DNA from 2 places in the Mesorhizobium sp. Pch-S genome. Region 1 is predicted to be linked to the other one. Evidence: riboswitches for the same ligand, from Rfam matches in the RefSeq annotation. Region 1 holds a riboswitch; the other holds the start of a gene.

What was found. A riboswitch is a leader RNA that binds a small molecule or an ion and turns the genes downstream of it on or off. The one in region 1 is predicted to bind thiamine pyrophosphate.
Region 2: it holds a riboswitch for thiamine pyrophosphate, as region 1 does, so the genes downstream of both, thiC (phosphomethylpyrimidine synthase ThiC) here and thiB (thiamine ABC transporter substrate binding subunit) in region 1, are expected to answer to the same signal.

Annotation. Positions count from the first base shown of each region.
Region 1 is NZ_CP029562.1:2,873,533-2,880,517, forward strand. Features, by position in the region: gene thiQ (thiamine ABC transporter ATP-binding protein) at 1-396, opposite strand, end outside; gene thiP (thiamine/thiamine pyrophosphate ABC transporter permease) at 393-2,027, opposite strand; gene thiB (thiamine ABC transporter substrate binding subunit) at 2,046-3,047, opposite strand; TPP riboswitch at 3,085-3,198, opposite strand; gene C1M53_RS13370 (thiamine diphosphokinase) at 3,320-3,967, shown strand; gene C1M53_RS13375 (ABC-F family ATP-binding cassette domain-containing protein) at 3,969-5,783, shown strand; gene C1M53_RS13380 (hypothetical protein) at 5,903-6,214, shown strand; gene C1M53_RS13385 (MerR family transcriptional regulator) at 6,445-6,873, shown strand; gene C1M53_RS13390 (carboxymuconolactone decarboxylase family protein) at 6,809-6,985, shown strand, end outside.
Region 2 is NZ_CP029562.1:1,057,038-1,064,022, reverse strand. Features, by position in the region: gene ugpC (sn-glycerol-3-phosphate ABC transporter ATP-binding protein UgpC) at 1-894, shown strand, start outside; TPP riboswitch at 976-1,087, shown strand; gene thiC (phosphomethylpyrimidine synthase ThiC) at 1,201-3,057, shown strand; gene thiO (glycine oxidase ThiO) at 3,054-4,037, shown strand; gene thiS (sulfur carrier protein ThiS) at 4,021-4,218, shown strand; gene C1M53_RS04910 (thiazole synthase) at 4,479-5,252, shown strand; gene C1M53_RS04905 (thiamine phosphate synthase) at 5,249-5,854, shown strand; gene C1M53_RS04900 (hydroxymethylpyrimidine/phosphomethylpyrimidine kinase) at 5,824-6,639, shown strand; gene C1M53_RS04895 (metallophosphoesterase) at 6,636-6,985, opposite strand, start outside.

The DNA.
Region 1 (6,985 bases):
GCCGGCCAGGCCCGTGCGCGCGAGCGCGTCGGCGATGCTGGCGCGATGCGTGGCAGTGAGGGCGAGCGAAGGTGAGATACCGAGGCCAACATTGCGGAACACATCGAGATGGGCGAACAGGTTGTTCTCCTGAAAGACCATCGAAACCGGCCGCTCGGATGGTGAAGCGCCGCTGAAATCCCTGCCGCCGATCAGAACGCGCCCGGAGCGAGGTGTTTCGAACCCGGCTACCAGGTTGAGCAATGTCGATTTGCCCGAGCCGCTCGGCCCCATCACGGCGGTGATTCTGCCAGCAGGAAATTCAACGTCGAAAGCGAGGCCGACCTCGCCATAGCTGAAGGTCGTCCTGTCCAGATGCAGCGATACACCCTGCCGAACCGGCATATCGGCGGTCATGGGGAACGTTCCTTTCCGAGCCGGTCGGCAAACAGGATCAGCGCGAAACAAACCAGACCCAGCAGCAAAGCCAGTCCCGCGGCGTCGGCGGTACGATAGCTGCCCATGCGGGCGAGCAGAAGATAGGGCAGCGTCTGCAGGGAATCCGAACCGAACAGCGCGATCACGCCGAGATCGCCGAGCGACAAAGCCATGGCAAAGGCAAAGGCAGTGGCAAGCGGTCGTTGCAGCACGGGCCAATCGATCAGCCTCAAGCGGGCCCAGCCCGTGATGCCAAGCTGTGCGCAAAGCCGCTCATGCCGTTCGCTGGCCGCATCATAGGCTGGGCGAATGGCACGCAGGGCGAAGGGCATTGCCATGATGGCGTTCACCGCAACGACCATCACCGGAGCAATCGCGAAAGCGTTGCCGACATGACGCAGCAGCAGGAACCAGCCGGCGCCGATGACGATCGGTGGCACGACCAGCACGAAGCCGGCCCCGGTATCGGTGGCATATTCCAGCAGCGACCGACCACCGGTTCTGCCGCGCCGAGCGGCCAAGCCATGTCGCGCCATAGCCAGGGACAGGGAAAGGGCTGTCGCAAGCAGCGCCGACAGGAATGCGAGCGTCGCGCTCGTGGCGGTGGCCCGACGCACGGCCTGTTCGCCGATGAGGCGGACAAGGTCTGATTGCAGCCCGGCGGCTATGGTCGCCATCATCGGGCCTGCGACGAACGACAAGGCAAGCATGATGAGCAAGGTGTTCAGAGCCGTCTCGCTGCGACCGATCGAAAGGTAGCGGCGCGGGGCCACGGAAAGACCGGTCTCGGCGGTCGTGTTGGCGCCGAGGCGAGAGAGCAGGGCGACAACGGCGAAAGTCAGCAGGACCTGCAGCAGCGTCAGCGCCACCGCGCGCGCTGGATCGAAATCGAAGCGCAACGCCTGATAGATGGCGACTTCCAGCGTGGTTGCGCGCGGCCCGCCGCCAAGGATCAGCACAATGGTGAACGAGGTGATACACAACATGAAAACCAGACCGGCGACACCGGGAAGCGCCTGTCTCAGCGCCGGCCATTCGATGAAGCGGAAGGCAGGGCGCGCGCCCATGCCGAGTTGGCTGGCCAGCCGCCATTGATCCGCCGGAACGGTCTGCAACGCTTCGAGGAATAGGCGCACGCAGAGTGGCAGATTGAAGAAGACATGGGCGACAAGGATGCCGGAGAGGCCGTAGATGCCTGGCCAATCCTCGCCTGTGACCCTCGTCAGGAAAGGCGCGAAATAGCCGGCGCGGCCATAAAGGGCGAGAACCCCGAGCGCGGCGACGATGGCGGGCAGCGCCAGAGGCACAGCGAACAGTTGCAGAATGAAGTTGCGGCCGAAAAAGCCAGGGTGACGCGCCAGTGCCCGCGCCACGAACAGTGCCGGTACGACCGACAGACAGGTCGACAGCACGGCCTGCCACAAGGTGAAGCGGACGATGCGAAAGAGATAGGAATCGAAAGCGGCTGCCGCCCCTGAAAAATCGCCGGCACTTTCGATGGCAAGGCCAAGGAAAGCGCCGCCGATCAGGATGGCGACAAAGACAAGCGCAGCCACTCCCGCACCGACACGTCTGTCGCGCAATGCAGTGGAGTGCGCAGCCTGAGACAATGGATTCGCCCGTCGTTCCTACTTGCTCATCACGTTGAGCCACTCATCCACCCAGGCTTTACGGTTTTTCGCAATCTCCTCGGGGCTGAAAGCCAGGGTCTTGGTCGGCTTCACCAGTTTGTCGAACGCCGGATCGAGCGGCTTGTCCATCTTGCCGGCCGGGAACATCCAGTTGGTTTCCGGGACGACATCCTGGAATTTCGGGCTGGTCATGAAGGCCATGAACTTCCCGGACAGCGGATTCTTGGCGCCGGTGGTGGTGATGCCAGAGACCTCGACCTGAAGGTAGTGGCCCTCGGAGAAGGACGCTGCCTGGTAGCGATCGGTCTTTTCAGCGATCATATGGTAGGCGGGCGAGGTGGTGTAGGACAGCACCATCGGCGCTTCACCCTTGGTGAACAGGCCGTAGGCCTCACTCCAGCCCGGCGTCACGGTGAGCACGCGGTCCTTCAATTTCGCCCAGGCTTCCGGCGCCTTGTCGCCGTACACCGAGCGCACCCACAACAGCAATCCAAGGCCGGGCGTGGAGGTGCGTGGATCCTGGATGGCGATCTTCTGGGTGGGATCGCCTTCGACAAGATCCTTGAGGCTGGCCGGCGGTGTCTTCAGCTTCTCCGTGTCGTAGACGACGGCAAAATAGCCGTAGTCATAAGGAATGAAGGTGTCGTCGTTCCAGCCGCCCGGCACGTCGAGTGCCGCCGTCGTGCCATGCGGGACGAACAGACCGCTTGCCTTGGCATCCGCGGTCAGGTTGGTGTCGAGCCCAAGCACGATATCGGCCTTCGTGGCAGCGCCCTCCAGCTTGACCCGGTTGAGCAGGGCGACGCCGTCCGCAACCGAGACGAAATCGACCTCGCAGTCGCAGTCCGCCTCGAACGCCTTCTTGACCTGCGGGCCTGGACCCCACTCGGCGGTGAAGCTCTCATAGGTGTAGATGGTCAGTTTTTCTTTCGCCGTTGCCGGCAAGGTGGCGGCAGCCAAAGCGAGAGCGGAAATCAGGGCAGACAGAGTTTTGCGCATCGGCGCCTCCTTCACTTCGTGACAAGGGAACCGGCGCTTTGGCTAAGCGTCTAATCCCTCCGCCGGTACAAACCGGATCAGGTTCAGCGGGTTGGCTTTTCGCCTCTCAGCCAGGTCGCGAAGCCGCGATCGGGCACCCCGTTAGAGCGGCTCGAGACATAGAGCGGGCTACGATGGCGCGCAAGCGTTAGTTTGCCGGGACAGATCGGGGCCGGGTGCAGGTTCTCGCGCGCACTTCCGTTTCGGCATGGGGGCTGGTAAGGGCGACGCCCATGAGCACTTTCACCCTTCTGCTTGGCGGCGAGGTCATCCAGACGCCGCGGCTCGAAGCCCAGGTCGCCGGTACCCGCGTGATCGCGGCCGACTCCGGTATCCGGCATGCGGACTTGCTGGGGCTTACGCCTGAGCTGTGGGTCGGAGATTTCGATTCCGCGCCGGCCGATCTGCCGCCGCATCTGGCACAGGTTCCGCAGGAGCGGTTCCCGGCCGAGAAGGATTCCACCGACGGCGAACTCGCTGTTTCGATTGCACTCGACCTGGGCGCCAGGAAACTGAACCTTGTCGGCGCCTTCGGTGGTGCCAGGGCCGATCATGCCTTCCTGCATCTGGCATTGGCGCTCAGCCTGGCCGAACAGGGAACCGACGTGCTCCTGACCAGCGGTGCGCAGGAGGGTATTCCGCTTCTGCCCGGCAAGACAGCGACCTTCGACTATGCCGAAGGAACGCTGTTTTCCGTGCTCGGCTTCTCGAAACTCACCGGGCTTACGATCAAGGGCGCCAAATGGCCGCTGAATGCGGTGGAAATGCCTTTCGGTTCGTCGCTCACCATTTCCAATGCCGTGCAAGGCAAGCTCGAAATCGCACTCGGCAGCGGCCGTGCGCTCCTGCTTGCCCATCCTTACCCACTTCCCGAAAGCTGACATGGCGCCACCCCTTCTCAATCTGACTGGTATCAAGCTGACCTTCGGCGGCACGCCCCTGCTGGATGGTGCCGAACTCGTGGCAGCTCCCGGGGACAAGATCGCGCTGGTCGGCCGCAATGGTTCCGGCAAGTCGACATTGCTCAAGATCGCTGCCGGCATGATCGAGCCGCAGGATGGCGAGGTGTTCCGCCAGCCGACGGCAACCGTGCGGTACCTGCCGCAGGTTCCCGACATGGACGGTTTTGCCAGCGTGCGCGCCTATGTCGAAGCAGGACTGGGACCGGCCGACGATCCATATCGCGCGACCTACCTGATGGAACATCTGGGGCTCACCGGCGAGGAGCGTCCTGCCGATCTTTCCGGCGGCGAAGCGCGCCGGGCCGCATTGGCCCGCGTCATGGCGCCGGAACCCGACATCCTGCTGCTCGACGAGCCGACCAACCATCTCGACCTCGCCGTCATCGAATGGCTGGAAGAGGAACTGGCGCGCACTTCCTCAGCCTTGATCGTCATTTCCCACGACCGTCGTTTCCTGCAGCGCATCTCGCGTGCCACGGTCTGGCTCGACCGCGGCCAGACGCGCAGGCTGGACAAGGGCTTCGGCCATTTCGAGGAATGGCGCGACCAGGTTCTGGAAGAGGAAGAGCGCGACCAGCACAAGCTTGGCCGGCAGATCGTGCGCGAGGAACATTGGCTTCGCTACGGTGTGACGGCGCGGCGCAAGCGCAACATGCGCCGGCTGGGCGAATTGCAGTCGATGCGCCAGCGCTTCCGCAGCCATCGCGGCGCGGAAGGCACCGCGACGCTGGTGGCCAGCGACGCAGCGGAATCGGGCAAGCTGGTAATCGAGGCCAAGAACATCGAGAAGAGCTTCGGCGATCTCACCGTGGTGAAGGATTTTTCGACCCGTATCCAGCGCGGCGATCGTGTCGGTCTGGTCGGTGCCAACGGCGCCGGCAAGACGACCTTGCTGAAGATGCTGACCGGGGAGATGAAGCCTGATGCCGGCACGGTGCGCCTGGGGGTGAACCTCGAGATCGCCGCGCTCGACCAGAAGCGCGAGGCCGCCGATCCGGCCGAGACGTTGTCGCATTACCTTACGGATGGGCGTGGCGAAAACCTCGTCATCAATGGCGAGCAGCGCCATGTCGTTTCCTATATGAAGGACTTCCTGTTCAAGCCGGAGCAGGCACGCACCCCGGTGCGCGAACTTTCCGGTGGCGAACGGGCACGGCTGCTGCTGGCTCGTGTCCTGGCGCGGCCGGCCAATCTCCTCGTGCTGGACGAACCAACCAACGATCTCGACATGGAAACGCTGGAACTGCTGCAGGAACTGGTGGCGGGTTTTGCCGGCACGGTCATCCTGGTCAGCCACGATCGCGATTTTCTCGATCGCACCGTCACCAGCGTGATCGCGCCTGACGGCGGCGGCCGTTGGGTGGAGTATGCCGGCGGCTATTCCGACATGCTGGCGCAGCGCGGCGGCACCAAGCTCGAGGATCGCAAGGCACGCAACGGCCAGTCCGGGGAGACGAAGGCAGAGAAGCAACGTGCGGAGGCACCGAAAGAAGCAGCCAGGAAGCTCTCCTTCAAGCAGAAATTCGCCTTGGAGACTCTACCGAAGAAGATCGAGGCGGTGACGGCATCGATCGCCAGGCTGGAAAACAACATCGCCGATCCAGCCTTCTACGAGCGCGATGCGGTTGGCTTCCAGAAGACGATCGCAGCGCTCGACAAGGAACGGGCGACACTTGCCGCACTCGAGGAAGAGTGGCTGGAACTGGAAATGCTGCGCGAAGAACTGGAAGGCTGAAACGCTGCTCCGGTCGCTGGCCGGTTATTCTCATGATCGGCAAATCTGGCATTGATCTTGGCGGGGCGGATCGTGCTACCGTCGGCAAGCGTTGATTGGCCGACGGAGGAGGAATTTCCATGGCAGAACCGACCGGATGGCGTCACATGTCGAGCGCGCCGAAGGACGGCAGCCGTGTCCTGGTTACGGTGAGGTCATCCGAACAGGGACCCGCGGAAGTCGACGTCGCCTACTGGGCGAGGGCCGACCAGTTCGGCATGGAAGGATGGCGGGCCAACGATTCCTATCCCGGCCATATGATCGAATATGCCGATCCCGAACTGAAATGCTGGATGCCATTGCCGAGCGCCAACGCGAACACAAGTGCGCTGGCAGACATGCCGAGGCCCTGGGAAGGCAGCGAAGAGGAACTGTACGGTTCGGGTATCTAGGCGGTGAACCCATAGACGCGGCATGACCAGCTTTGGGTGGCAAGCGGTCGGATCGCTTCAGGGTTGGCGTTTATGCTGGGCATTGCGACCGATTTTCGCTTGAAAATCAACGACGCCAACGTTGTCGCCAAACCTGGCATTCCGCGATACGACAACTTGAAAAACGCCCTTGACTTAGAGTGCACTCCAACCCGTAGCTTCCTCTGCGTCGTGACGAAAGACGGGCCTGGATGAAGATTGGCGAACTGGCGAAGCGTTCGGGACTTTCTGCCCACACCATCCGTTACTATGAGCGGATCGGGCTGCTTCCCCATGCCGACAGGGATCAATCGGGTCAACGTGACTACGACGCATCGATCCTGACCTGGATAGAATTTCTCGATCGTCTCAAAACGACCGGGATGCCTATTCGGGAAATGCTGCGTTACGCAGCCTTGCGGGAGCGCGGCGTCGACACGGAAGCAGAGCGCGGCGCATTGCTCGAACAGCACCGTGAGCGTGTCCGTGCGCATGTGGCCAAACTGCAAGCCTGCCTTCTCGTCCTCGACACCAAGATTGCCGGATATGCCGGCATGAAACAGAGGATGAAGGACTATGACGCATCAATCCCCGAACGTCAGCGAAAGCCGGCTGGAACGCGGCAAGCGGGCGCTCGCTGAAATCGACGGTGAAGCCGGCCACAAGGTCATTGCCGCTCTGGCCGACATTGCTCCCGACTTCGCGAACTACGTGTTCGAGTTTTCGTTCGGCGACATCTACAGCCGCCCCGGC
Region 2 (6,985 bases), 1.8 Mb from region 1:
GACCTGACCCATGCCGATCCGGCCGATCGTCATGTCGCGATGGTGTTCCAGTCCTACGCGCTCTTCCCGCACATGTCGGTCTTCGACAACATCGCCTTCGGCATGCAGATCAACAAGGTGCCGAAGGCCGAGATCAAGGCACGCGTCGCGGAGGCCGCCCGCATCCTGCAGATCGAACCGCTGCTCGACCGCAGGCCGAAGCAACTCTCCGGCGGCCAGCGGCAGCGTGTCGCCATTGGCCGCGCCATCGTGCGCAAGCCCAAGATCTTCCTGTTCGACGAGCCTCTCTCCAATCTGGACGCCGAGCTTCGCACCCAGATGCGTGTCGAAATCGCCAAGATCCATCGCGAGATCGGGGCGACGATGATCTACGTCACCCACGATCAGGTCGAGGCCATGACGCTGGCTGACAGGATTGTCGTTCTGCGCGGCGGGCTGGTGGAACAGATCGGCACCCCCATCGATCTCTATGACAATCCGGCCAATCTCTTCGTCGCCGGCTTCATCGGCAGCCCGCGAATGACGTTGCTGTCGGGAACCGTTGAAAGCTCCTCGGCGCATGGCATTCAGGTCGCGTGTCCGGCCTTGTCCCGGCCGCAGTCCATTGCCGGACCCTTTGCGCGGTTGCCTGAAGCAGGCAGCCCGGTCACGCTCGGCCTGCGCCCGGAAACCATCAGGATCGATGCCGCGAATCCGGTGTTCAGCGCCAGGGTGGAAATCACCGAAAATCTGGGCGGCTCCACGCTCATCTACGCCGTGACCCAGGACGGCACCGCGCTGATCGTGCCGGCGCAGGAGCGCACGTCGGTTCGTTCCGGCGATACCTTGCCGCTGGCGTTTTCCACAGCCCCGCATGTGTTCGATGCCGAGGGAAAGAACCTGCGTTTGCCTTAGGTGGAGACCGGCCGGCAAAGGCCTCCTCGCATCTCCCGCTCACACCCCTGTTGACAAAAAGGGCGCTTGAGGTTCACCCTTGAGGCTCACCAGGGGGGTCCCGACAAGGGGCTGAGATACTGCTGTAACGCGCAGTGACCCGTTGAACCTGATCCAGTTCATACTGGCGTAGGGACGGTGGGAACGCTTTGCGGGCCGGCATTTCCGGCTTTGGTTATCGGGCAGGATGCCCGTATTCCCTTCAGCCAGGCGTCGCTTCCTCCTCACTGCGTGGACTGGGTCTCCGTCACTCGAGGAGGCTCGCACATGAATATCCATACCCCGACCGTCACCGTTGGCGAATTGCCGGCATCGCGCAAGGTCTACAAACCGGGCGTCATCCATCCCGGCCTGCGCGTGCCGATGCGCGAGATCTCCGTGCATCCGACTGCCGGCGAGCCGCCGGTCACGGTCTATGATTCCTCGGGGCCCTACACCGACACCAACGTGCAGACCGATATCGAGCGCGGCCTGCCGCGCCTGCGCGAAGAATGGGTCGTCGCGCGCGGCGATGTCGAGCGCTACGAGGGTCGGCTGGTCAAGCCGGAGGACAATGGCTTCGTCTCCGGTGAGCGGCTGACGCCGGAATTCCCGGTGCGCAACCAGCCGTTCCGGGCTAGGGGCGGACGTGCCGTCACCCAGCTCGCTTACGCCCGCGCCGGCATCATCACGCCGGAGATGGAATTCATCGCCATTCGCGAAAACCTCGGCCGCCAGGCGGTGCACACCAAGCTGCAGCGCGATGGCGAGAGCTTCGGTGCGGCGGTCCCCGACTACGTCACGCCGGAGTTCGTGCGCGACGAGGTTGCGCGCGGCCGCGCCATCATCCCGGCCAACATCAACCATCCGGAAGCCGAGCCGATGATCATCGGCCGCAATTTCCTGGTCAAGATCAACGCCAATATCGGCAATTCGGCCGTCACCTCGTCCATGGCCGAGGAGGTGGAAAAGATGGTCTGGGCAACCCGCTGGGGCGCCGACACGGTGATGGACCTTTCCACCGGCCGCAACATCCACAACATCCGCGACTGGATCCTGCGCAATTCGCCGGTGCCGATCGGCACCGTGCCGCTCTACCAGGCGCTGGAAAAGGTCGGCGGCGTTGCCGAGGATCTCTCCTGGGAGGTGTTCCGCGACACGCTGATCGAACAGGCGGAGCAGGGCGTCGACTATTTCACCATCCATGCCGGCGTGCGGCTGCCCTACATTCCGCTCACCGTCGATCGCGTCACCGGCATCGTCAGCCGCGGCGGTTCGATCATGGCCAAGTGGTGCCTCTACCATCACAGGGAAAGCTTCCTCTACGAGCATTTCGAGGAGATCTGCGACATCTGCCGCGCCTATGACGTGTCGTTCTCGCTGGGCGACGGGCTGCGGCCCGGCTCCATCGCCGACGCCAACGATGCCGCGCAGTTCGCAGAGCTGGAGACGCTGGGCGAACTGACGCAGATCGCCTGGGCCAAGGATTGCCAGGTGATGATCGAGGGTCCCGGTCACGTGCCGATGCACAAGATCAAGGAAAACATGGACAAGCAGCTCGCCGTCTGCGGCGAGGCGCCGTTCTACACGCTCGGGCCGCTCACCACCGATATCGCACCCGGCTATGACCACATCACCAGCGGCATCGGCGCTGCCATGATCGGCTGGTTCGGCACCGCCATGCTCTGCTACGTCACGCCCAAGGAACATCTCGGCCTGCCCGACCGCAATGACGTGAAGGTCGGCGTCATCACCTACAAGATCGCCGCCCATGCCGCCGACCTCGCCAAGGGCCATCCCGCCGCCAAGGTCCGGGACGACGCCTTGTCGCGCGCCCGCTTCGAGTTCCGTTGGGAAGACCAGTTCAACCTCTCGCTCGATCCCGAAACAGCGCGCGCCTTCCACGACGAGACCTTGCCCAAGGAAGCGCACAAGGTGGCGCATTTCTGCTCCATGTGCGGGCCGAAATTCTGCTCCATGCGCATCTCGCACGACATCCGTGCCGAGGCACAGAAGGAAGGCATGGCAGCGATGGCGGAAAAGTTCCGCGTCGGCGGCGATCTCTATTTGCCGCTCGATTCCGTCGACATCGTCGACGTGGCCGCTTCCGTCGAAGCTACGGAGGCGGGGGCCGACCAGCCATGAAAGCGCTGGTCAAGGGAGCCGGCGTCGCCGGACTGACGCTGGCCTACGAGCTGGCGTCGCGCGGCGCCGACGTCACCGTCATCGAAAAACGGCATCGCCTTGCCGGCAGCGCCTCCTGGGCTGCCGGCGGCATGCTGGCGCCGTGGTGCGAGCGCGAGAGCGCGGAAGAGGCGGTCGTCACGCTGGGGCGCCTGGCGCTCGACTGGTGGGACACCGTGCTGCCGGGCCATGTCGTGCGCACCGGCACGCTGGTGGTGGCGCCGGCACGGGATGCCGGCGAGCTCGACCGTTTCGCGCGGCGCACGACAGGGTACTCGACGATCGGCGAAGAGGCCGTTGCCGCGCTCGAACCGGATCTCGCCGGCCGGTTCCGGCGCGGGCTGTTCTTCACGCAGGAGGCACATCTCGATCCGCGCCGCGCCCTGGCGACCCTCAGGGACAGGCTGCTCGGGATGGGTGTGCGCTTCGAATTCGGCTATGGCGCGGTGCGGGTGCCGGAGCCGGTCGACATCGAGGCCGATTGCACCGGCATCGCGGCAGGCGTTCCGGGCCTGCGCGGCGTACGCGGCGAGATGCTCCTGCTGCATGCGCCGGATGTTTCACTGGCGCGCCCGGTTCGGCTGCTGCATCCGCGCTTTCCGGTCTATGTCGTGCCGCGCGCCGATCATCTGTTCATGGTCGGCGCGACGATGATCGAAAGCGACGCCAATGACCCCGTCACCGCGCGCTCGATGATGGAGCTGCTCGGTGCCGCCTATGCGCTGCACCCGGCGTTCGGCGAGGCCGAGATCGTCGAGGCCGGTGTCGGCGTGCGCCCGGCCTTTGCCGACAACCTGCCGCGCGTCAGCCGCGAAGCCAACCGGGTCTCGATCAACGGCCTCTATCGCCACGGCTTCCTGCTGGCGCCGGCCATGGCAAGGCAGGCGGCCGATCTGATCTTCAAATCGCAAGGGGAGCTCGCCCATGCGGCTCATCATTAACGGCGAGAGCCGCGAGGTCGACGCCGGCACGCTGGCCGCACTGCTCGCCGAACTCGACTACGAGGGCGGCTGGCTGGCAACGGCGCTCAACGGCGAAGTGGTGCCGGCCAGGGAGCGCGAGACCTGCCGGATCGCCGACGGCGATCGCATCGAAATCCTGTCGCCGATGAAGGGAGGGTGAGACATGACGAGTTTATCCTCACTGAGAGCATCCGCGGTCGCACTGCCCCTCATCGCCCTGCCGGGCACTTCTCCCCGTAAACGGGGAGAAGGAGGCTGGCGCCGGCGAAGACGCTCATTCTGCAACGCTGGCGATTGGCGAAACCCTTGGCGCAAGTCGCCCTCTCCCCGTTTACGGGGAGAGGATGCCGGCAGGCAGGTGAGGGGCAGCGCGACACGCGAGGGTTCAGCCCCTTCACCCGCCACCAAGGAGCACCCCTGATGCTCGAACTCTATGGACAGCAGTTCTCATCACGCCTGCTGCTGGGCACAGCACTTTATCCGTCGCCGGCGATCATGGCCGATGCAGTGACAGCCTCGAAGACCGAGATCGTGACGGTGTCGTTGCGCCGGGAAAGCGCCGGCGGCAAGACGGGCGGGCAGTTCTGGTCGCTGATCCAGTCGCTCGGCGTGCGCGTGCTGCCCAACACCGCCGGCTGCCATTCGGTGAAGGAAGCCGTCACCACGGCGCAGATGGCGCGCGAGGTCTTTGCCACCAACTGGATCAAGCTGGAGGTCATCGGCAATCACGACACCTTGCAGCCGGACGTGTTCGGACTGGTCGAGGCCGCGCGTATCCTGAGCGGGGACGGCTTCGAGGTGTTTCCCTACACCACCGACGATCTGGTCGTGGCCGAGCGGCTGCTGGAGGCCGGCTGCAGGCTGCTGATGCCGTGGTGTGCGCCGATCGGCTCGGCGCGTGGACCGCAGAATGTCGATGCGCTGCGCTCGCTGCGCGGCCATTTCCCCGAGGTGCCGCTGATCGTCGATGCCGGTATTGGCCGGCCGTCGCACGCGGCCGCGGTCATGGAACTCGGTTACGACGCCGTCCTGCTCAACACCGCCGTCGCCAGGGCCGGCGATCCGGTGGCGATGGCCAGCGCCTTCGGCAAGGCGATCGCGGCGGGGCGGGAGGCTTTCCACGCCGGTCCGCTCGAACCGCGCGACATGGCCGTTCCCTCCACCCCCGTCATCGGCATGGCAGCGTTCTCATGAAACTCGACCCATTCTACCTCATCGTCGATTCCGCTGCCTGGATCGAACGGCTGGTACCGCTTGGCGTGAAGCTGGTGCAGCTCCGCGTCAAGGACACGCCGGACGAGGCGCTGCGTGTGGAGATCCGCGCCGCCAGGGCGACATGCGAACGCCACGGCTGCCAGCTCGTCGTCAACGATTACTGGCAACTCGCCATCGAAGAGGGCTGCGACTTCGTTCATCTCGGCCAGGAGGATCTGGCCGAGGCTGATGTCGGGGCGATCCGCCGGGCAGGGCTGAAGCTCGGCCTGAGCACGCATGACCACTCCGAACTGGCGACGGCGCTGGCGGCAGGACCCGACTATGTCGCGCTGGGCCCGGTCTATCCGACCATCCTCAAGGCCATGAAATGGGCGCCGCAAGGCCTCGACCGCATCGCCGAATGGAAGCGCCGGGCAGGTGATACGCCGCTTGTCGCCATCGGCGGATTGACCGTCGAGCGCATTCCGGGTGTCCTTGCGCAAGGCGCCGACAGCGCTGCCGTCGTCACCGACATCACCCGCAATGCCGATCCGGAAGCCCGCACCCGCGCATGGCTGGCGGCCACCGCACCATGGCGGTGACGCCCGGGCGGCATGTTCTGGTGGTCGCCGGCTCGGACTCCAGCGGCGGCGCCGGCATCGCGCGCGATGTCGAGACGATCGCGGCCTTCGGCCTGCGTGCCTGTCTCGCGGTTACGGCCGTGACCGTGCAGACCCACGGCGCGGTCGAGCGGGTCGAGCAGATGCCGGCCGACCTGATCGCGGCGCAGATGCGCGCCGCCTTTGCTGCCAACGCGATAGCCGCGGTCAAGATCGGCATGCTGGGCAGTTCAGATGCCATAACCGCGGTTGCCTCCGTTCTCGCCAGCCGCCTGCCGTTGCCGGTGTTGCTCGATCCAGTCCTTGCCTCGACGTCGGGTCGCGCGCTGCTTCCTATGGATGCTATCGATGTCCTGAAACGCCGGCTGATGCCGCTGTGTACGCTGGTCACGCCCAATCTGCCGGAACTCGGCCTGTTGAGCGGCAAACCGGCGGCAACAGACGAGGCCGGCATCATCGGTCAGGCGGGGTCGCTGTTCGAAAGCGGCGTTCCGGCCTTGCTGGTCAAGGGCGGTCATGCAGGGGGCGATCGCTCGGTCGACCTTCTTCTGCGCGCCAGCGCGAAGCCGTCACGTTTCGAAGCGCCGCGCCTCGATGTCAGCATGCGTGGTACCGGCTGCATGCTGGCCAGCGCCATCGCTGCCGGACTGGGTCTGGGGGATGACCTGCCAACGGCCGTTGGCAAGGCAAAGGATCATGTCTTTGAAAGGCTGGAGCGGGAAGGACGGCGAACCGGCAGGCCTGCTTCGCAAGTCGCGCTGCTCTAAGCGTCCATGGTTTCCGTCAGGATTCGCTTGTCCGCACCATCGACCACCAGTGCCGTCAGCCTGCCGCTCTGGTAGGCGGCGGTGTCGACGTTGACGCGGTTGGGCATCAGCTCGGCTTCCGCCTGCGGTGTATGACCGTGCACGATCACCTTTTCGTAGAGCCCGGGATGATCGAGGAAGATGGCGCGAACCCAGATCAGGTCGTCATGCGCCTGCCGGTCGAGCGCGATGCCGGGACGCACGCCGGCGTGGCAGAAGAAGAAATCACCGAACGAAACCGAATAGGGCAGGTCGTGCAGGAACTGTTTCTGTTCGGGCGACACGGCGCTGACGAGACCCTTCCAGC